Regions from separate parts of the Geobacillus sp. LYN3 genome, predicted to be linked through region 2. Evidence: predicted binding sites of a transcription regulator. Region 2 holds the regulator's gene; the other holds the start of a gene.
What was found. The regulator Rex, encoded in region 2, represses fermentation and respiration genes when NADH is low (regulators of the CRP and FNR family bind a similar motif). The targets are predictions, from matches to a motif close to TTGTGAAATATTTCACAA.
Positions count from the first base shown of each region.

Region 1 (13,199 bases), 200 kb from region 2:
CGATGACCCGAAAGGTGAGATTACGAGCAGTTGCTTGTCAATCGAAGGTGGATTTGAAAGGAGCTATTCAATGAAAGAGTTTCATACGTTCGGTTGGTATGCCGCCAGGATTTCTCCACATTTACCGAAAAAGGCGTTTCAACCTGTTCCGTCCCGCCTATTTGGAGGTTTCGCTTATTTGTCGTTAACCATCGGCTGCATCCTCGCTGTTTCTCTCTTGCATCTTCATCCGGTATGGAATCTCCTCCTAGCTGTTGTGTTAGGTTTCAGCTTTGCGGCATTGGGGTTTTTAGGACATGAAATTTTGCACGGCACGGTCGTACGAAAGCCGTGGCTGCGTGATATTCTTGGCGCAATCGCATTTTGGCCGCTATGCACAGGTCCGAAGCTGTGGCGAAAATGGCACAATGTGACTCATCATGTACACACACAAGATGAAGAAATGGATCCGGATGCATGGCCTAGTTTAGAAAGGTTAGCCAAAAGCCGTCTATTGCGCTGGGTATACAAAATTCCGTTTCCAATTCGTGCGTTTTTCGCTTTTAGTTCATTGTCTGTTATGTTTACGCTTCATTCTATCAAGATGTTAATCTATTTCTTCAAAGATTTTCAGCCGAAAAATCGCAGTGTGGTGCTGCTTCAGTTTTTCCTGCCATGGTCCACATGGATTGGGCTGTTGTTTTTCATTGGATTTGAGCGTTGGTTTTTTGCCTTTTTGCTGCCTTTGCTGATTGCTAATTTTATTGTAATGAGCTATATTTCCACGAACCATCGTTTAAATCCGTTAGTGCCGGTAAATGATCCGCTGGCAAACAGCCTTACCGTAACGGTGCCAAAGTGGATAGATGTGCTTCACTTTAACTTCTCGTATCATACCGAACATCATCTGTTTCCAGCGATGAGCTCGAAATATTACCCGTTAGTGAAGGAGCACATTAAACGAATGTGGCCGGATCGGTATCACGAATTGCCAATGGGAAAAGCGTTAGCCGCGCTTTGGAAAACACCGAGAGTATATTATCAGCAAAACGAGCTGATCGAGCCGCGGCAAGGACATGTTTACGGTTCGTTAGGCAACGGGTTGGATCCTGAAAATATTACTTATCGAAACATGGAGGCAATGCCGTTTTCCAGCTTGGAAGAGAAACCGATAATCATAAAAAAAGCAGTGGGAAAAGAGAAAAAGTAACAAAAAGGATTCTTCATCATGAGAGTGATGAAGAATCCTTTTTACTTGATGTTGTCTTGTTCATGACGCCTGTCATCCATCGTTTCGTTTGAACCATATTTGACACTCCTTTTTCTTATTTTTACAATCATTATGATAAAAAAGAAAATTGAAGCGATTATTGTGAAAATGTTGAAGAAGGAAGGAGATGTGTTGTATCCATTTACAAAGGGGTTATCGTTAATCGGATGATGAAGATTTTAGGGAGAAATATAGATGTGATGGAATGAGAAGGTATCATTATTGGTTTTGGAGATAAAGAGAAAATTGGTCATGTTCATGAGGGCGTTGTTTGTATGAAAGGGGAATCTGTTATGGATATTCAAGTAAGCGCCGCAGGAGCCATCGTAGCACTGGTTGTTGCCATTGTGTTGATTTTACGGAAAGTTTCCCCCGCCTACGGGATGATTGCTGGTGCTTTTGTCGGCGGAATCATTGGCGGGGGAAACGTGACAGATACGGTCACGGTGATGATGGATGGAGCAAAAGAAATGGTTCCTGCGGTATTGCGCATTTTGGCGGCAGGAGTGTTAGCCGGGGTTTTAATGGAATCGGGGGCAGCGGCAGCGATCGCTGAAACGATCGTTCGAAAGCTTGGGGAAACGCGGGCTTTGCTTGCGCTTTCAGTGGCGACAGCGCTGCTGACTGCGATCGGCGTGTTTGTGGATGTCGCAGTCATTACCGTTGCGCCGATTGCGTTAGCGATCGCAAGCCGCGCCAACTTATCAAAAACGGCGATTTTGCTGGCGATGATTGGCGGCGGGAAGGCGGGGAACATTATGTCACCGAACCCGAATGCCATCGCTGCTGCGGATGCATTCCATATTCCGCTGACATCATTAATGGCAGCTGGAGCCGTTCCAGCAATATTCGGGCTCGCTGTTACGTATATCATCGCCAGAAAACTTGCGCAAAAAGGAACGCTTATTTATGACGTGCAGGAAAGAAAAAGCAGCGGACAAACTCCTTCGTTCTTTGCGGCTATTATTGCTCCGCTTGTCGCGATAGTATTGCTTGCATTGCGGCCGTTGTTTGATATTGCGATTGACCCAATGATCGCCCTTCCGGTTGGCGGTATCGTTGGTGCGTTGGCGATGAAAAAAGGGAAGAAGTTGAATGATTATGCCATATCCGGGTTATCCAAAATGTCTGACGTTGCCATCATGTTAGTCGGAACAGGGACATTAGCGGGCATTGTTGCCAATTCCTCGCTAAAAGATGTTATCATTAACGGTTTGGATCATTTCGGGTTACCAGCATACGTGCTAGCGCCGATTTCCGGGATTTTGATGTCTGGGGCGACTGCTTCCACGACGGCGGGAACAGCTGTTGCCAGCAGTGTATTTGGTGAAACGATGATGAGTCTAGGTATTTCCGCATTAGCCGGGGCAGCGATGGTTCATGCCGGGGCGACCGTATTGGATCATTTGCCGCACGGAAGCTTCTTCCACGCGACAGCGGGCAGCGTCCATATGGAGGTCAAAGAACGGCTGAAACTAATTCCGTATGAGTCACTCATCGGCTTGACACTGGCTGTCGTATCGATGCTGATTTTCGGAGTCTTCCAATGATTTTCATAATCACAATGAGGAGGAAAGAGGATGAAAGTGATTATTGCGCCAGATTCGTTTAAAGAAAGCCTATCCGCGCTTGAGGTGGCGAACGCGATTGAAAAAGGGTTCCGCGATATATTTCCTGAAGCGGAATACGTGAAAATTCCGATGGCAGACGGCGGAGAAGGGACGGTTCAATCATTGGTCGATGCGACAGGCGGGCGAATTGTGAAAACGGAAGTGACAGGACCACTTGGGGATCGTGTCCAAGCCTTTTTTGGCATGCTTGGGGATGGAAAAACAGCAGTCATTGAAATGGCGGCCGCCTCTGGATTGCACCTTGTTCCAAGTGAAAAGAGAAATCCGCTTGTGACGACAACGAGAGGGACAGGGGAATTGATTCTCGCTGCGCTAGACGAAGGAGCCGAGCATATTATTATCGGCATCGGTGGAAGCGCGACAAACGATGGCGGGGCTGGCATGATTCAGGCGCTTGGCGGGCGTCTTTTAGACCGGCATGGAAAGGAAATCGGACCTGGGGGCGGGAGCTTATCCGAGCTTGCCGACATTGACCTTTCTGGGCTCGATGTGCGGCTAAAACATGTAAAAATTGAAGTTGCGTGCGATGTTGATAATCCGTTGACAGGTCCAAAAGGCGCCTCGGCGATTTTCGGTCCACAAAAAGGAGCGACGCCCGAAATGGTCGCGACACTGGATAGCAATTTAAAGCACTATGCGGATGTCATTGAACGAGTGTTAGGAAAGCAAGTAAAAGATATTCCTGGTGCCGGGGCGGCTGGAGGACTTGGCGCTGGATTGCTTGCCTTTCTCGAGGCGAAGCTGAAGCGCGGAGTGGAGATTGTGTTAGAAACGGTGAATTTTCATGAACGAATTCAAGGCGCATCGCTAGTGATTACGGGGGAAGGACGAATCGATAGGCAGACGATTTTTGGAAAAACGCCGATCGGCGTAGCAAAAGCGGCCAAGCGACACAATATTCCAGTTATTGCCATTGCCGGCTCTGTATCCGATGACAGCGATGTCGTGCGAAGCCATGGAATTGATGCCCTTTATAGCATTGTCCCGGGAATTATTCCATTAGAAAAAGCATTAGCAAATGCTCGGTATTATGTTACCCAAACCGCTCGGAACATTGCAGCGGTTTGCAAAATTGGAAGAAATATGAATTAAAAAAGGTTCTTTATTCCAAGGACCTTTTTTAATTTTTTGTATTAAAAGAAAATTGAAAATATTTTATAATAATTATATTATAGTGATATTTATACAGGAGGGATGTATATGGAAAAATTTGTAGAGTGGTTAAACGATATTATTTGGAGCCAATATTTGGTCTATCTTTGTTTGGCAACCGGTCTTTTCTATTCGTTGCTCACTCGCTTTTTGCAAGTGAGGCATATGAAAGAAATGATTAAACAAATGTTTCAAGGCAAGAGCTCTGAAGCAGGAATTTCTTCTTTCCAGGCTTTATCGCTCGCGTTGTCCGGACGGGTCGGGACAGGAAACATAGCAGGTGTCGCGACTGCTATTGCATATGGAGGTCCTGGTGCCGTATTTTGGATGTGGCTCATTGCTTTCGTAGGGGCAGGTTCCGCTTTTGTGGAAGCAGCGCTCGCGCAGGTGTATAAAACGAAGCAGGACGGTCAGTTTCGCGGCGGACCAGCCTACTATATTGAAAAAGGGCTAAAAATGAAATGGTATGCGGTATTGTTTGCTATTGTTACGGTGTTGGCGACCGGGGTGCTGTTGCCGGGTGTGCAAGCCAACAGCATTGCCGCGGGAATGGAAAACGCGTTTGGCATCAGTCCGACGATTACAGGAATCGGAATTGCCGTTCTTTTAGGCGCCATTATTTTCGGGGGTGTGAAGCGGATTGCCCGTGCGGCCGAATTGATTGTTCCATTTATGGCGTTAGGATACATTATAGTGGCTTTATTTATCGTATTTGCGAATATTACCGAACTCCCTCATGTACTCAGCTTAATTTTCCGAAGCGCCTTTGGTATGGATGCGGCGTTTGGAGGAATTCTTGGTGCCGCAATTTCGTGGGGAGTCAAACGGGGAATTTATTCCAATGAAGCGGGACAAGGAACTGCACCGCATGCAGCCGCTGCCGCAGAGGTGTCGCACCCAGCAAAACAAGGCTTAGTTCAAGCATTTTCGGTCTATGTCGATACATGGTTTGTTTGTTCGGCAACTGCATTTATGATTTTAATTACCGGCATGTATAACGTGACACCGGAAGGAAAGGCGCCGATTGTGCAAAAACTTGGCGATGTAGAGCCGGGACCTATTTTTACGCAGAAAGCAGTTGAAACGGTATTCCCAGGATTCGGTGCCCCGTTTGTTGCGGTTGCTCTATTCTTCTTTGCGTTTACGACCATTATGGCGTATTACTATATGGCAGAAACAAATTTAGCTTATATTACAAGGAGAATGAAAGCTAGCTGGCAACAATATGTGTTAAAAGTGGCGATTTTAGGGGTAGTGTTTTACGGATGCGTCAAAACAGCAAAACTAGCTTGGACACTTGGCGATATCGGTGTTGGAAGCATGGCATGGCTCAACATTATCGCGATTCTTTTACTAACGAAACCAGCATTAAAAGTTCTTAAAGATTTTGAAGAACAGAAAAAGGCTGGCAAAGACCCAGTCTTTGATCCGGTGAAACTAGGCATTACCGGCGCGGACTTTTGGGAAAAAGAATATCCAACTTCCCATGCTAAAGCGGTAAATGAAGATTGATTATATCGTAAAAAGAAAGGGAGCTGTCTCATATTTAAGAGGCAGCTCCTTTTTGTACTAGAGGCCATGAAGCAATCATTTCGAGCGTTCCGTTTATGGAAAAACGCCCAAATTGATATGGAAGAATGAAATGATCCCCTTTTTTTAGATCGTATGAACCGCCTTCCGACACTAGCTTGCCTTCTCCATTAAGGACGCTAACGATGAGAAAATGTTTCGTTTGGTCCAAGTTGACAGTTCCATTAATCTCCCATTTTTGTACGCCAAAGTAGTCGCTTTCGATAAATGTTGTAATCGTGGCATCGTCAACTTGGGTGATGTTCGGATGAACATTCGCGTCGCGATGTGGAACGGTAATGACGTCTAACGCTTTGTCTAAATGCAGTTCGCGTTTTTTCCCGTTGCTGTCGACACGGTCATAGTCATAGACGCGGTATGTTGTGTCAGAGCTTTGTTGTGTTTCTAAGACAAGCGTCCCTTCGCAAAGGGCGTGAATTGTGCCGCTAGGGACATAGAAAAAGTCGCCAGGTTTAATCGGAATTCTGCGAAGCAACTTGTCCCATTGGCCGGTTTCCATCATTTCTTTCAGTTCTTCTTTCGTTTTCGCATGATGTCCGTAAACAAGTTCCGCATCTTTTTTGCAGTCAATAATATACCAACATTCTGTTTTTCCAAATTCGCCATTTTCATGTTTTTGTGCGTATGCGTCATCAGGATGCACTTGCACTGATAAATCAGCGTTGGCATCTAAAATTTTCGTCAACAAAGGAAAACGGTCTGATGGAAAGTGGCCGAATAAGTCGCGTCGCTCTTCCCATAATTGTCCAAGCGTCATTCCTTGAAACGGCCCGTTTTTAATCACGGTTTGTCCGTTTGGATGTGCGGAAACTGCCCAGCATTCCCCTGTGTGTGTTGACGGGATGGAATAGCCGAATTCGTCCGCCAATTTCGTGCCGCCCCAAATTCGCTCTTGAAAAATAGGAGTGAGAAAAATTGGCTCGATTGGCATGGATATCACTCCTTTCTATAAAAATATTATAAAAAAAAGAGAGATGCTTTGCATTGATCGTGAAGATCACAAATTGAAGTACATTTCCATATTATCATAATATTTGCAGGAATAAAAAAGAGCCGCCTCATAGAGCAGCTTCTTGCTATGATGGATAGTCCTCAATTTTGTTTAAAGGCCGTTGCGCCGGTCCTTCGACAACATCGCCGTGAATGGAGAATCGCGAGCCGTGGCAAGGGCAGTCCCATGTGCGGTCGCCGCTGTTCCATTTCGTTTATTAATTTTGTTAACGATGAGGAAGAATCGGTGTATATATATGCATCTTGTTCAATAAAATCGCAGTCAATCGCTTCTTGTTCGATTGTACTTCGAATAAAACGCAATGCTTCCATACATGCTTCGTAGTACAGTTTTGCCTTTTCCTGTCCAAAGTGGTTGATCAATTCATCATAAATGATATCATGCTGGGCTGTAATTTTCGCGGTCGTATGCCCTGTCGTTCCGTTCAGAAGACGATCCGCTTCCAATAAAGTAACGCGCACTCCCTTTTTAGCAAGCAAATAAGCGGTCGTGATACCAGAAATTCCTCCGCCGATAATGGCGACATCGGTGCGAATATCTTCTGTCAGTTTCGAAAACGATGGCAGCGCGACAGATGTCCGCCAATACGACTCTAGTGATGAAGGAAGAGATAGCATATGTAACAAAAGCCCCCTTACTGTGTTTTAATTTATATTAGTTTTGCTCACTTTTAGAAAAACTATCCATCTATTTTCCAACATGCAATAAACGTGTTGGGCATCTTCTTTCTTCTTTTTTTGGCAACTACACGCAACGAAAACGAAAGATGATACAATAAGAATAAAGAAGGAAGTAAATATTTTTATAAAATAATAATTAAAGGAAGATCGGAAGTGAATAAATATTCAAGTTTTTATGATGGGAATTCAACTGTTTGGCATGATAGTTCCATTTTGGAACACTATGGACTGCATGAATTAAATTTTGAATCGGTGAAAAGCTACCGGGAAAAGTTTGCAGTTGTCAAGCCAAACCATCCATGGAATGGGTTGGAGACGAAAGAATTTTTATACAAGATCGGTGCATGGGGAAAATTGCGAGATAGCAGCAAAGAAGGAGTTACATTAGCAGGGTTATTGATGTTTAGTGAGGAACGGATTATTACAGAAGTTTTACCGCAATATTTTCTCGAATATCGGGAAAGTTTGAACGGTATAGTAACGAACGATTGGACAAAGCGATTCACCTCACAAGATGGCACATGGTCTGGCAACTTATACGATTTTTATTTTAAAGTGATCTCACAGCTTAAAAATAATGATATGGATCGCTCCATGCAAATAGCGCTGCACGAGGCGCTTGTAAACGCGATTGTACATGCGGATTATTTAGGAGAAGGCGGAATTATCGTTGAGAAAGAAAATGGCGTGTTTCGCTTTGCCAACCCAGGCCTATTTCGCATTCCGATCGATTCTGCGCTTTCCGGCCATATGAGTAATCTCCGCAATCCGAATTTGTTTAAAATGTTTATTTTGATCGGCCTTTGCAAGCGAGCCGGCTTCGGATTGAAGCATATTGTCACAACATGGAGCAACCCTCAATACAAGCAGCCTGAATTTATCCAGCATTCGAATCCGGAACGAACGGTTGTGATATTGTATCCGTTCGATTTTCCAAATGAAACAGCTGCATCATATGAAACAGATATGCATCAAGATATAGAACAGCATGATGATAGTGAAATGGATCTTACGTTAACGGAAGAAGATTTAAACTCCGTAAATAAGCATCTTAACTCCATAAATAACGAAGATAACTCTATAAATAGCGAAGAAAACTCCGTGAATAAACAAGACAACTCCGTGAATAAATCGCCAAACTCCATAAATAACGGCGTTGACTTCGTAAATAACGATGCTGACTCCGTAAATAACGAACCTAACTCCATAAATAACGGTTCGGACTCCATAAATAATGAACCATCTTCATCTGATCCGTACAAAGAGAAGAGCGAAATCGATGAAAAACTATGGAACATTGCGGAGTTGGCGAGAAGGAAAAAACGATTGCCTCCAAGTGTGATGGAAAATATTATTTTGCAGCTTTGTGCGCAAAGACCGCTGATGTTAAAGGAACTAGCGGCACTATTGGAAAGAACGCCAGACGGATTAAGAAACAACTATTTAGGAAAATTATTAGAGGAAGGGAAAATTTGCTTGAAATATCCTGACCAACCGAATCATCCGAGACAGGCATATATGAAAGCGCCAGAATAGAGGTTGCCCCATCGATTTAGTTCATATTATTGTCAGTCGTTTAAAGGAGTTTACAACAAGCCTTCTCCATCGAAAAAGGATGGCTCCTATGTTCGCTGGTAAAGCGCGGTGAGCCATCCTTTTTCTGTGTGTATATCCCAAAGTCCCACTCTGCGGCGAAGGAATTGAGAAAGCCATTTGCTGATCTTCTAAACATAATATAGGTGTTAGATTATCTATTATGTGAAATCAGAAAAAAACTCTTACATTACGTAAGAGGCGTGCTATTTTCCGTTCCATTTAAGATTTGTTGGGCCATTTGTACGCTTTCTTCCGAAGGAGGTTCAATTCCTTCCAAAGGATACTTCAATCCAAGCGCTTTCCATTTGTATACCCCTAGTTTATGGTACGGGAGAATTTCAATTTTTTCCACATTATTTAACGTACGAATAAAAGCGGCGAGACTGCGCAAATCATTCGGGTCGTCTGTAATGGTTGGAACGAGAACATGCCGGATCCAAACAGGAACGTTTTTTTCGGATAAGAACCGAGCAAATTGTAAAATATGTTTATTTGTTTTTCCTGTCAGTTTCCGATGTTTTTTTTCATCGATATGTTTTAAATCAAGCAAAATTAAATCAGTATAGGAAAGCAATTCGTTTAATTTTTGCTGGAACGACGCTTCCGCTGTGTAGCATCCCCCTGACGAATCGATCGCTGTATGAATGCCGAGTTTTTTGCATGCTTTAAATAGCTCGATTAAAAAGTCGATTTGTAGCAAAGGTTCTCCGCCGCTGACGGTAATTCCGCCGCCGGAAGCGTTGATAAACGGCAAATATGTTTTTACATCATCGATAATTTCTTCTACGGTCATTTCTTTTCCTTTTCCGATTTCCCATGTGTCGGCGTTATGACAATATTGACAGCGCAGCAAGCATCCTTGTGTGAAGATGACATAGCGAAGGCCTGGGCCGTCGACGGTGCCGCATGTCTCAATCGAATGAATAAACCCTTTCATCGGATGGTCTCCTTCCTAAGAGAAATATACCCCCTCAAGAAGGAGGGGGAGATCGTTACATCGTTTCGTGGAACGTGCGGTTAATGACGTCAATTTGTTGTTCACGAGTTAATTTAATGAAGTTGACGGCATATCCAGAGACGCGAATCGTTAATTGCGGATATTTTTCTGGATGTTCCATTGCATCTAATAACGTTTCACGATTCAACACGTTAATGTTGAGATGGTGTCCGCCTTTTTCCATGTAACCATCTAAAATGGCGACAAGGTTGCGAACACGGGTTTGCTCTTCTTTTCCTAAAGCTTTCGGCACGATTGAGAACGTATTAGAAATGCCATCTAATGCATGTTCAAATGGCAATTTCGCGACAGAGCTTAACGAAGCGAGCGCTCCCTTCGTGTCACGGCCGTGCAGCGGGTTCGCTCCCGGAGCAAACGGTTCGCCAGCGCGACGGCCATCTGGCGTATTTCCTGTCTTTTTCCCGTATACGACGTTCGATGTAATCGTTAAAATCGATAACGTATGTTTTGAATCGCGATACGTTTTATGTTTTTTCAATTTCGTCATAAAACGTTCGACTAAATCAACCGCAATTTGGTCGACGCGATCATCGTTATTTCCGTATTTCGGGAAATCTCCTTCGATTTCAAAATCAACGGCAATGCCGTTTTCATCTCGAATCGGTTTGACTTTTGCGTATTTGATCGCACTTAACGAATCAGCGACAACCGATAGTCCGGCGATACCAGTTGCCATCGTGCGTAAAATATGCGAATCATGAAGCGCCATTTCAATGCGTTCATAACAATATTTATCGTGCATGTAATGAATGACATTGAGTGTATTAATATAAAGTTCCGCAAGCCATTCAAGTACATGATCAAACTTACGCATGACTTCATCGTAATCTAAATATTCGGATGTAATTGGCGCAAACTCAGGACCAACTTGTATTTTTAATTTTTCATCAACGCCGCCATTAATCGCATATAACAATGCTTTCGCAAGGTTGGCGCGCGCTCCGAAAAATTGCATTTGCTTGCCAATTCTCATTGGCGATACGCAGCAAGCAATTCCGTAGTCATCGCCGAATTCCACGCGCATTAAGTCGTCGTTTTCATATTGAATCGAGCTTGTTTTTATCGACATTTTCGCGCAATATTCTTTGAACGCTTCCGGCAATTGTTTCGACCAAAGTACCGTTAAGTTTGGCTCTGGCGCAGGTCCTAAGTTATCCAACGTATGAAGGAAGCGGAACGAGTTTTTCGTGACTAACGGACGACCATCGATCGCCATTCCGCCGATCGATTCTGTTACCCATGTCGGGTCGCCGCTGAATAGTTCGTTATATTCCGGTGTTCTGGCGAATTTGACAAGGCGCAATTTCATCACAAAATGGTCGACAAGTTCCTGCGCTTCTTTTTCTGTTAGCGTACCTTCTTGCAGGTCGCGTTCGATATAAATGTCTAAGAAGGTGGACACGCGGCCTAAGCTCATCGCTGCGCCGTTTTGTTCTTTAATAGCGGCAAGATAAGCGAAATAGAGCCATTGGAATGCTTCGTGTGCGTTTTGCGCTGGTTCGGAAATGTCGTAACCGTAGCTTAATGCCATTTGTTTCAATTCGTTTAACGCGCGAATTTGTTCAGCAATTTCCTCGCGAAGGCGGATAATGTCTTCCGTCATCGTTCTTGCGCCAGTGTTTTTCAAATCCTTTTGTTTTTCTTCAATCAGACGATCGACACCGTATAACGCCACGCGGCGATAGTCGCCAATAATGCGGCCGCGTCCATATGCGTCTGGAAGGCCGGTGATAATTCCCGCTTTGCGCGCTAATTTCATCTCTTCGGTGTAAACGTCAAACACACCTTGGTTATGGGTTTTTCGGTATTCGGTAAAAATTTTTTTCACTTCGTCGCTTACTTTGTAGCCGTATGCTTCGCATGATTGTTGCGCCATGCGGATGCCTCCGAACGGCATTAATGCGCGCTTAAACGGTTTATCTGTTTGAAAACCAACAATTTTTTCCAAGTCTTTGTTTAAATAACCCGGTCTGTGGGAAGTGATGGTGGAAACAATGGATGTATCCATATCGAGAACGCCGCCTTTTTCGCGTTCTTGTTTCGACAATTCCATCACTTGTTCCCATAGTTTCTTCGTCGCTTCTGTAGGCCCTTCTAGAAATGACTCATCCCCATAGTAAACGGTGACGTTGTTTAAAATAAAGTCACGGACGTCAATGGATTTTTTCCATTTTGACCCTTTAAAATTTCGCCACGGGTCTAATACAGTAGTAGCTTGTTTCATAACAGATCCCCTCCCAATCGCCTGTAACTATAACAGACTGAAAAAATATATATAACAGATTTCAACTATACAATACTATATTTATTGGCGCCTAGAACAATCTATTATTGAATAGTTTGTGAAATATTGAACAATATTAATTGAATGACGGTGTTGGTATGTAACAGGGGGAAGGGAGAAGTGATCATCAATGAACATGAAGAAGGATGTAAAAAAATAAACATCTCCATCCCTATAAAAGGGATGGAGACGGTTGTTTAGCTAACTAGTTTTTTATCAGAAGGGTAGGCATGGCGCTTATGCATGCCTTTTGCATAATAGACGACAACGAGCAAGATGAGCCAGGCTGGTCCAATGATAAGTGCGATTCGTGTGTCAGGGAAATATGCCATTAAACCGACAACTCCGACTAAAAAGGCGAGAGCGATATAAGAGCTATAAGGATAAAGCGGCATTTTATACTTTAATTGTTTTTGCTTTTCTGGGCTTAAGCGTTTACGGAAGTGCAATTGCGAAAGCAAAATAATCGCCCATGTCCAAATCGCGCCAAATGTCGCGACACTTGTGACCCATTGGAATACTTTTTCGGAAACGTAGTTTAAATACACACCGACTAACATCGCTAACGCCGTGACGATGAGGGCGACGCCTGGAATTCCGCGCTTTGTCAGTTTAGCGAAGGAAGGCGGTGCTTCTTTTTGCTCAGCCAAGTTGAAGAGCATGCGGCTTGTGCTGAAAATTCCACTGTTGCAGGAAGACAACGCAGCCGTTAAAACGACAAAGTTGATGATTCCCGCAGCGGCGTGAATGCCGATTTTTTCAAATGTTAAGACAAACGGGCTTCCTTTTTCGCCGATTTCGTTCCAAGGGTAAATGGACATGATGACAAATAATGCGCCCACGTAGAAAATTAAAATGCGCCAAAAGACCGTATTGATTGCGCGGGTAAGCGATTTCTCCGGATTTTTTACTTCTCCGGCAGTGACGCCGAGCATCTCGATTCCTAAGTAGGCGAACATTACCATTTGCAAAGACATTAACACACCG
Region 1 is NZ_QCWL01000001.1:501,178-514,376, forward strand. Features, by position in the region: gene desB (Delta(10) desaturase DesB) at 71-1,189, shown strand; gene DCC82_RS02640 (GntP family permease) at 1,543-2,799, shown strand; gene DCC82_RS02645 (glycerate kinase) at 2,830-3,972, shown strand; gene DCC82_RS02650 (alanine/glycine:cation symporter family protein) at 4,081-5,544, shown strand; gene manA (mannose-6-phosphate isomerase, class I) at 5,579-6,553, opposite strand; gene DCC82_RS18655 (hypothetical protein) at 6,699-6,767, opposite strand; partial or broken gene DCC82_RS02665 (FAD-dependent oxidoreductase) at 6,817-7,251, opposite strand; gene DCC82_RS02670 (ATP-binding protein) at 7,468-8,850, shown strand; gene pflA (pyruvate formate-lyase-activating protein) at 9,098-9,847, opposite strand; gene pflB (formate C-acetyltransferase) at 9,903-12,152, opposite strand; gene DCC82_RS02685 (amino acid permease) at 12,410-13,199, opposite strand, start outside.
Region 1: pflB (formate C-acetyltransferase) is a predicted target of Rex. The motif match lies at 12,269-12,286, and genes of this name have one in related genera.

Region 2 (7,455 bases):
GTTGACTTTCCGATTCCGTTTGGTCCGACCAAGGCGATGCTTTCACCGCGCGTGATGCGGAAACGAATGTTGCGAATGAGCGGCTTGTTCTCATCATATCCGACTGCGACATCTTCAGCGATTGATACGTCATTTCCGCTTTGTCGCTCGATGTCAAAAGAAAAGGAAGCAGATTTTTCATCTCCTACTGGTTTTTCTATTATCTTCATTTTTTCCAACTGTTTCCGCCGGCTTTGTGCACGTCTTGTTGTGGAGGCACGGGCAATATTGCGTTGAATAAAGTCTTGGAGTTTTGCGATTTCTTCTTGTTGTTTTTCATACAGTTTTCGTTCTCGTTCATATTCGGCTGCTTTTTGTTCTAAGTAACGGCTATAATTTCCTGTGTATCGTTTCAATGTTGTCCGTGACAGCTCATATACTTGGGTGACAACTTTATCAAGAAAGTAGCGGTCGTGGGATACGATAAGAATAGCGCCAGGATATGTTTGCAAGTATTGTTCGAGCCATGTTAATGTTTCAAGGTCTAAATGGTTTGTCGGTTCGTCCAAAATAAGCAAATCAGGCTTCATTAAAAGCAGTTTTCCAAGCGCCAGACGAGTTCGTTGTCCGCCGCTTAACGATTGAACGGGAGTCGTCATATAGTCATATTTCGCAAATTGTAAGCCGTGTAAAATCGAACGAATATCCGCTTCGTATTGATAACCGCCTTGTTCTTTATAGCGTTCTTGCAATGCATCATAATCTTTCAATAATTTTTCATAGCGGGAAGAATCGGCGATTAGATCAGGGTCTCCCATTTGCAGCTCCATCTGGCGCAATTGTTTTTCTATTGTTTTTAGAGGAGCAAATACTGTCATCATTTCTTCCCAAATGGATAAAGAGGAGTGTAGACCGCTATCTTGAGCAAGATATCCGATCGATACTTCTTTTGGTTTGATGATTTCTCCACTATCGTAAGACATCTCACCAGCAATAATTTTTAACAGTGTCGATTTTCCTGCTCCGTTTCTTCCGACGAGCGCAATCCTATCTTTGGATTGTATTTCTAATTTTATATTCGATAAAATAAGGTCAGCACCGAAATATTTTGTCAGTTGATTGACTTGCAAAATAATCATTGTTGTTCACCTCTCGTTTAACAATAATAGTGTAGCGTAATTTGTTTTCTTATCGCAATAAAACAAAACGATAAAAGACAGATGCCCAAAAATAGTGTATAGTTTATAAATGGAGGAGATATGCGTGTCATCATTTACGCATTTTAATGAACAAGGCCGTGCAAAAATGGTCGATATTACGGAAAAAGAGGATACCATTCGAGTAGCGGTAGCACAAACGAGCGTGACCGTAAATAAAGAAATTTACGAGAAAATGACAAATCGCATGATTGAAAAAGGGGATGTGCTTGCTGTTGCGCAAGTAGCCGGCATTATGGCCGCAAAAAAAACGTCTGATTTAATTCCAATGTGCCACCCTCTTATGTTAAAAGGTGTCGACATCCAATTTGCATGGCATGTCGAGGAAGAAAAAGCGCTTTACCAATTGCTGATCACCGTAACGGTAAAAACAAAAGGAAGTACAGGTGTGGAGATGGAAGCGCTGACGGCTGCTTCTGTTTGTGCACTGACCGTGTATGATATGTGTAAGGCGCTAGACAAAGGGATGGTGATTGGCCCAACCTATTTAGTGGAAAAATCAGGTGGGAAATCAGGCCATTATCAACGAGAAAACAGTAGTGTTGGGGGATTTGCGAATGAACAATGAACAACCAAAAATTCCGCAAGCAACTGCAAAACGTTTGCCACTATATTACCGCTTTTTGAAAAATTTACATGCTTCAGGAAAACAACGAGTTTCTTCTGCGGAATTAAGTGAGGCAGTAAAAGTTGATCCCGCGACCATTCGTCGTGATTTTTCCTATTTCGGTGCGCTTGGCAAAAAAGGATACGGATATAATGTCAATTATTTATTATCTTTTTTTCGCAAGACGCTTGATCAAGATGAAATTACCGAAGTGGCGTTATTTGGAGTCGGGAACTTAGGGACAGCGTTTTTAAATTATAATTTTACAAAAAATAATAATACAAAAATTGTGATGGCATTTGATGTCGATCAAAAGAAAGTAGGAAAAGAAGTTGGCGGTGTGCCAGTATATCATTTGGATGAATTGGAAAATCGCCTTCACGAAGGAATTCCTGTTGCGATTTTGACCGTACCGGCTCCTGCCGCTCAATGGATTACGGACCGTCTCGTTCAAAAAGGGATTAAAGGAATTTTAAACTTTACACCCGCTCGATTGAACGTACCGAAACATATTCGTGTCCATCATATTGATTTAGCGGTTGAATTGCAATCATTAGTCTATTTCTTAAAAAATTATCCGGCCGATAAAGGAGAGAATAAAAAGTGAAATATTTGTTAATTGTGCTTGTTATTTTATTATTGTTTGGAACGAAAAAACTTCCGGAGCTGGGCAAATCGCTCGGTCAATCGCTGCGGGAATTTAAGGATGCCACTAAAGGATTAACAGACGAGGATGAAAAAAAGCCAGACCAATTATGATTTGTTAGGATGATTGAAGTATGGACGATAAAGAAATGTCGGTGTATGAACACCTGGGAGAATTACGAAAGCGACTTATTATTGTTCTTGTGTTTTTTGTCATTGCCCTTATTGCTAGTTTCTTTTTCGTGGAGCCCGTCATTTTATATTTGCAACGAACAGACGAAGCGAAAGAACTAACGATGAACGCCTTTCGTTTAACAGACCCAATAAAAATTTATTTTCAATTTGCGTTTGTGATTGCGTTTATTCTTACCGCACCAGTTCTGCTTTATCAAATTTGGGCGTTTGTCAGTCCCGGGCTGTATGAAAAGGAACGAAGAATCACATTAAGCTACATTCCGATTTCGATCTTTCTCTTTTTAGCTGGCATTAGTTTTGCGTATTTCATCTTATTTCCTTTCGTCGTTCGTTTTATGCAAAATTTAGCGTCCCGTCTCGGTATTCATCAGGTGATAGGGATTAATGAATACTTTGAATTTTTGCTTCATCTGATCTTGCCATTTGGAATTGTATTTCAGCTGCCGGTAGTTGTGATGTTTTTAACAAGGCTTGGCTTGATTACACCGATGCTATTAATAAAGGTGCGCAAATATGCTTATTTAGCATTATTGATTTTAGCGGCGGTCATTACGCCGCCAGATGTGCTGTCACAAGTCATTGTTATGATTCCGCTTTCGATTTTATATGAAGTGAGCATTTGGATTTCGAAAATAGCTTATCGCAAAGCGCTATTGGCGCAGACGGAACAAGAAAACCTCCCGTGAATGCGGCGGGAGGTTCATTTTTTAAAGTAAAGTACTAACAGACGTATCGCAGTTCCAAAATCAAGCGTAGCTATTATCGCAAGAACGATCGTGAAAAAATTCCAAATGGTTTCATCCGCACTTTGAATCGACAAGTAAGTGAATAAGATGCCCATAAGGAAATAGAAAAAAGCGAATTGTAATGGTGACCTTTTCATCGTACTAAAAGCCTCCAATAATGAGTTGTATCTGTTCTGTTTGCCGCATCATTTTTTCTATCTCATCTGCAAATATCGTTTGTATTAATACGACGAACGTATTCATAGTGACGTGGGCAAAAATCGGAACGAAAATACGCTTTGTTTTCGCGTAAAGAAACGCGAAGGTAAATCCCATTGTCGCATACAGCAGCAAGTGTTCCAATTCCATATGGACAACCGCAAATAAAAGAGAACTAACTAGTGCGGAAATGAAGAAATTATATTTTTGATATAGTGTTCCGAAAATAATTTTGCGAAAAATAATTTCTTCTAAAATCGGTCCGATGATAGAAGTAACGACCATCAATAATGGGGTGACTCGAATCATCTCGACAATTCGTTTGGTATTTTCTGAACCGGGCTCGATGCCGAGCAAGCGCCATTCAATATTGGCGGCAATGCTTTGGGCAAACAAGGCTAAAAAGACGCCGCCAATGGCCCACATCCATGCCGTAGATAACGGAACGCTATAACGGGTGTGCCGCTGTTTTATATCTTCACGCAAGAAAAAGAGAATGATGAGAAAGGCGATGGAAAAGCTGATCACCGCCCAATAGCCAGAGGCGATCTCTGTTGCCACAAAGTCATTTTTTGCGTGTTTTCCAACACCGAGAAAATGCAACAATGGGACCCCTGCAATACCTGATAGCAGCATGATGACATACGTAATAATGACATACCAGTAGCGTCGTTTCAATGAAACTTACCCCTTTGCCGATAAAATAATATAGTGATACTTCCCGTATTGTAGCACATCTTCTATAAAAAATGACAAAAAAAGAATGGATTGTTGTTTAGGTTTGTGGAAATGTGAAATAATTAAAAAGGGCAGGAAACGAGAAAAAACATATTATTTTTTGGTGTTTCCCACTTGCAAAAAAAAGAGAAGTTCATTAATATTATAAGTGTGTTAGCACTCAGTTAAGACGAGTGCTAATAAGAACGGCAAAAATTATTATCAAGGAGGTTGTTTTCCGTGTTAAAGCCATTAGGTGATCGCGTTGTCATTGAAGTGATTGAAACAGAAGAAAAAACTGCAAGCGGCATCGTATTGCCAGACACTGCGAAAGAAAAGCCACAAGAAGGCAGAGTTGTTGCTGTTGGTAAAGGTCGCGTGCTTGACAGCGGTGAACGTGTAGCTCCAGAAGTAGAAGTTGGCGATCGTATTATCTTCTCGAAATATGCTGGTACAGAAGTAAAATATGATGGCAAAGAATACTTAATTTTACGTGAAAGCGATATTTTAGCTGTTATTGGTTAATATAGCGTTGATAACATAGATATGCAAAAATAATACTTAACAAAATACTTAACGATTCTATTTCATAAGGAGGTAACGGGGTATGGCAAAAGAAATTAAATTCAGCGAAGAAGCTCGTCGTGCGATGTTACGTGGTGTGGACAAATTAGCTGATGCGGTAAAAGTAACGTTAGGTCCAAAAGGCCGTAACGTTGTATTAGAGAAAAAATTCGGTTCTCCATTAATTACGAATGACGGTGTAACGATCGCGAAAGAAATCGAATTAGAAGATCCATTTGAAAACATGGGTGCGAAGCTTGTTGCTGAAGTTGCAAGCAAAACAAACGATGTTGCTGGGGACGGTACAACAACGGCAACAGTTTTAGCGCAAGCAATGATCCGCGAAGGATTGAAAAACGTTACAGCTGGCGCTAACCCAATGGGCATCCGTAAAGGTATTGAAAAAGCGGTCGCTGTGGCAGTAGAAGAATTAAAAGCAATCTCCAAACCAATCAAAGGAAAAGAATCGATTGCTCAAGTTGCGGCTATCTCTGCAGCTGACGAAGAAGTTGGCCAATTAATCGCAGAAGCAATGGAACGCGTTGGTAACGACGGTGTTATCACATTAGAAGAATCAAAAGGCTTCACAACAGAATTAGATGTTGTGGAAGGTATGCAATTTGACCGTGGTTATGTATCTCCATACATGATCACAGATACAGAAAAAATGGAAGCAGTGCTTGAAAATCCATATATCTTAATCACAGACAAAAAAATCTCTAACATCCAAGACATCTTGCCTATCTTAGAACAAGTAGTTCAACAAGGCAAACCATTATTAATCATCGCAGAAGATGTCGAAGGCGAAGCACTTGCGACATTAGTAGTGAACAAACTTCGCGGTACATTCACTGCCGTAGCAGTTAAAGCTCCTGGCTTCGGTGATCGTCGTAAAGCAATGCTTGAAGACATCGCAATCTTAACTGGCGGTGAAGTTATCTCCGAAGAACTAGGACGTGACTTAAAATCTACAACAATCGCATCACTTGGCCGCGCTTCAAAAGTTGTTGTAACAAAAGAAAATACAACAATTGTAGATGGCGCTGGCGACTCTGAACGCATTAAAGCTCGCATCAACCAAATTCGTGCGCAATTAGAAGAAACAACTTCTGAATTCGATCGTGAAAAATTGCAAGAACGTCTAGCAAAATTAGCTGGCGGCGTAGCGGTAATCAAAGTTGGTGCAGCTACAGAAACAGAATTGAAAGAACGCAAATTACGCATCGAAGACGCGCTCAACTCTACTCGTGCCGCTGTGGAAGAAGGTATCGTAGCCGGCGGTGGTACAGCATTAATGAACGTATACAATAAAGTTGCTGCGATTGAAGCAGAAGGCGATGAAGCAACTGGTGTGAAAATCGTTCTTCGCGCAATTGAAGAGCCAGTTCGCCAAATCGCGCAAAACGCTGGTTTGGAAGGCTCTGTCATTGTTGAACGCTTAAAAACAGAAAAACCTGGCATCGGCTTCAACGCGGCTACTGGTGAATGGGTAGACATGATTGAAGCTGGTATCGTAGACCCAACGAAAGTAACTCGTTCCGCACTTCAAAACGCAGCTTCTGTTGCCGCTATGTTCTTAACAACAGAAGCAGTTGTCGCTGACAAACCAGAAGAAAACAAAGGCGGCAACCCAGGCATGCCTGACATGGGCGGAATGATGTAATCCCTATAAAAAACAAGGAACACTGGGAGTGACCCCGGTGTTCCTTTTCTTTTTGGATAGAGGGAAGAGAAGAAACGGAGTCTACAGTATTTGCATAGAGAGGTCTTCTTTTGGAATGTAAACATCTTTTAGACCGATCGGTTGCATGAATACGTCCCTGAGTTGCCGCTTGTCCGGTAACTGAGCGTCCACTCGGGGGGGAAGCAAATAAGAGATGGATCTGAAGTAAGCGAATGGTAAAGAAGGCGTTGCAGATGCTATTATTTTTCCGCAGTTTCCAGTCGTTCCTTCTGCTTCTCTTTTATTACCTTCTTATCCCATTTAAATACTTTATTGAGTAGTTTATATATACTTTTACTTTCTTTGGCAAAGAGCGGCCCCAATATCGCGAGCATGAGAACGTAAAGTGCGGTAAAAGGAGTTAATATAGGGTTTAACCCCGCTGTAATCCCCAGATTCGCAACAATAATGGAAAATTCCCCACGCGCAGTGATCGTCAAACCAATGTTTGTAGAGGCTTTGTAGGACAATCCAGCCCTTCTCCCAGCGATCATCCCTGCGACGATATTTGCTATTAGAGTGACGATAACGGCCCCTAATGATAACCAAAACACATGAATTAAGGTTGACGGTTCAATACTCAAACCGAAACTAAAGAAAAAAATAGCTCCAAAGAAGTCACGGAATGGAACAACTAAATGTGCGATTCGATCACGGTGTTCCGTCTCCGAAAAGACAAGCCCGAGCAGTAAGGCTCCGATGGCTTCAGCGACGTGAATCGTTTCGGAAAAACCGGCAACAAAGAAGAGAGTAGCAAAGATGACGATGATAAACCCGTGGTGCTAGATAAAATCAGACAAGCATAAAAATAGCCCTTGTATGAGGATCTCCTTAAAATGAAAGTGCAATTAAATTTTCGATTTT
Region 2 is NZ_QCWL01000001.1:700,636-708,090, forward strand. Features, by position in the region: gene DCC82_RS03680 (ABC-F family ATP-binding cassette domain-containing protein) at 1-1,118, opposite strand, end outside; gene moaC (cyclic pyranopterin monophosphate synthase MoaC) at 1,243-1,764, shown strand; gene DCC82_RS03690 (redox-sensing transcriptional repressor Rex) at 1,754-2,410, shown strand; gene DCC82_RS03695 (twin-arginine translocase TatA/TatE family subunit) at 2,407-2,562, shown strand; gene tatC (twin-arginine translocase subunit TatC) at 2,583-3,329, shown strand; gene DCC82_RS03705 (YdiK family protein) at 3,344-3,526, opposite strand; gene DCC82_RS03710 (CPBP family intramembrane glutamic endopeptidase) at 3,531-4,265, opposite strand; gene groES (co-chaperone GroES) at 4,545-4,829, shown strand; gene groL (chaperonin GroEL) at 4,912-6,531, shown strand; partial or broken gene DCC82_RS03725 (cation:proton antiporter) at 6,792-7,364, opposite strand.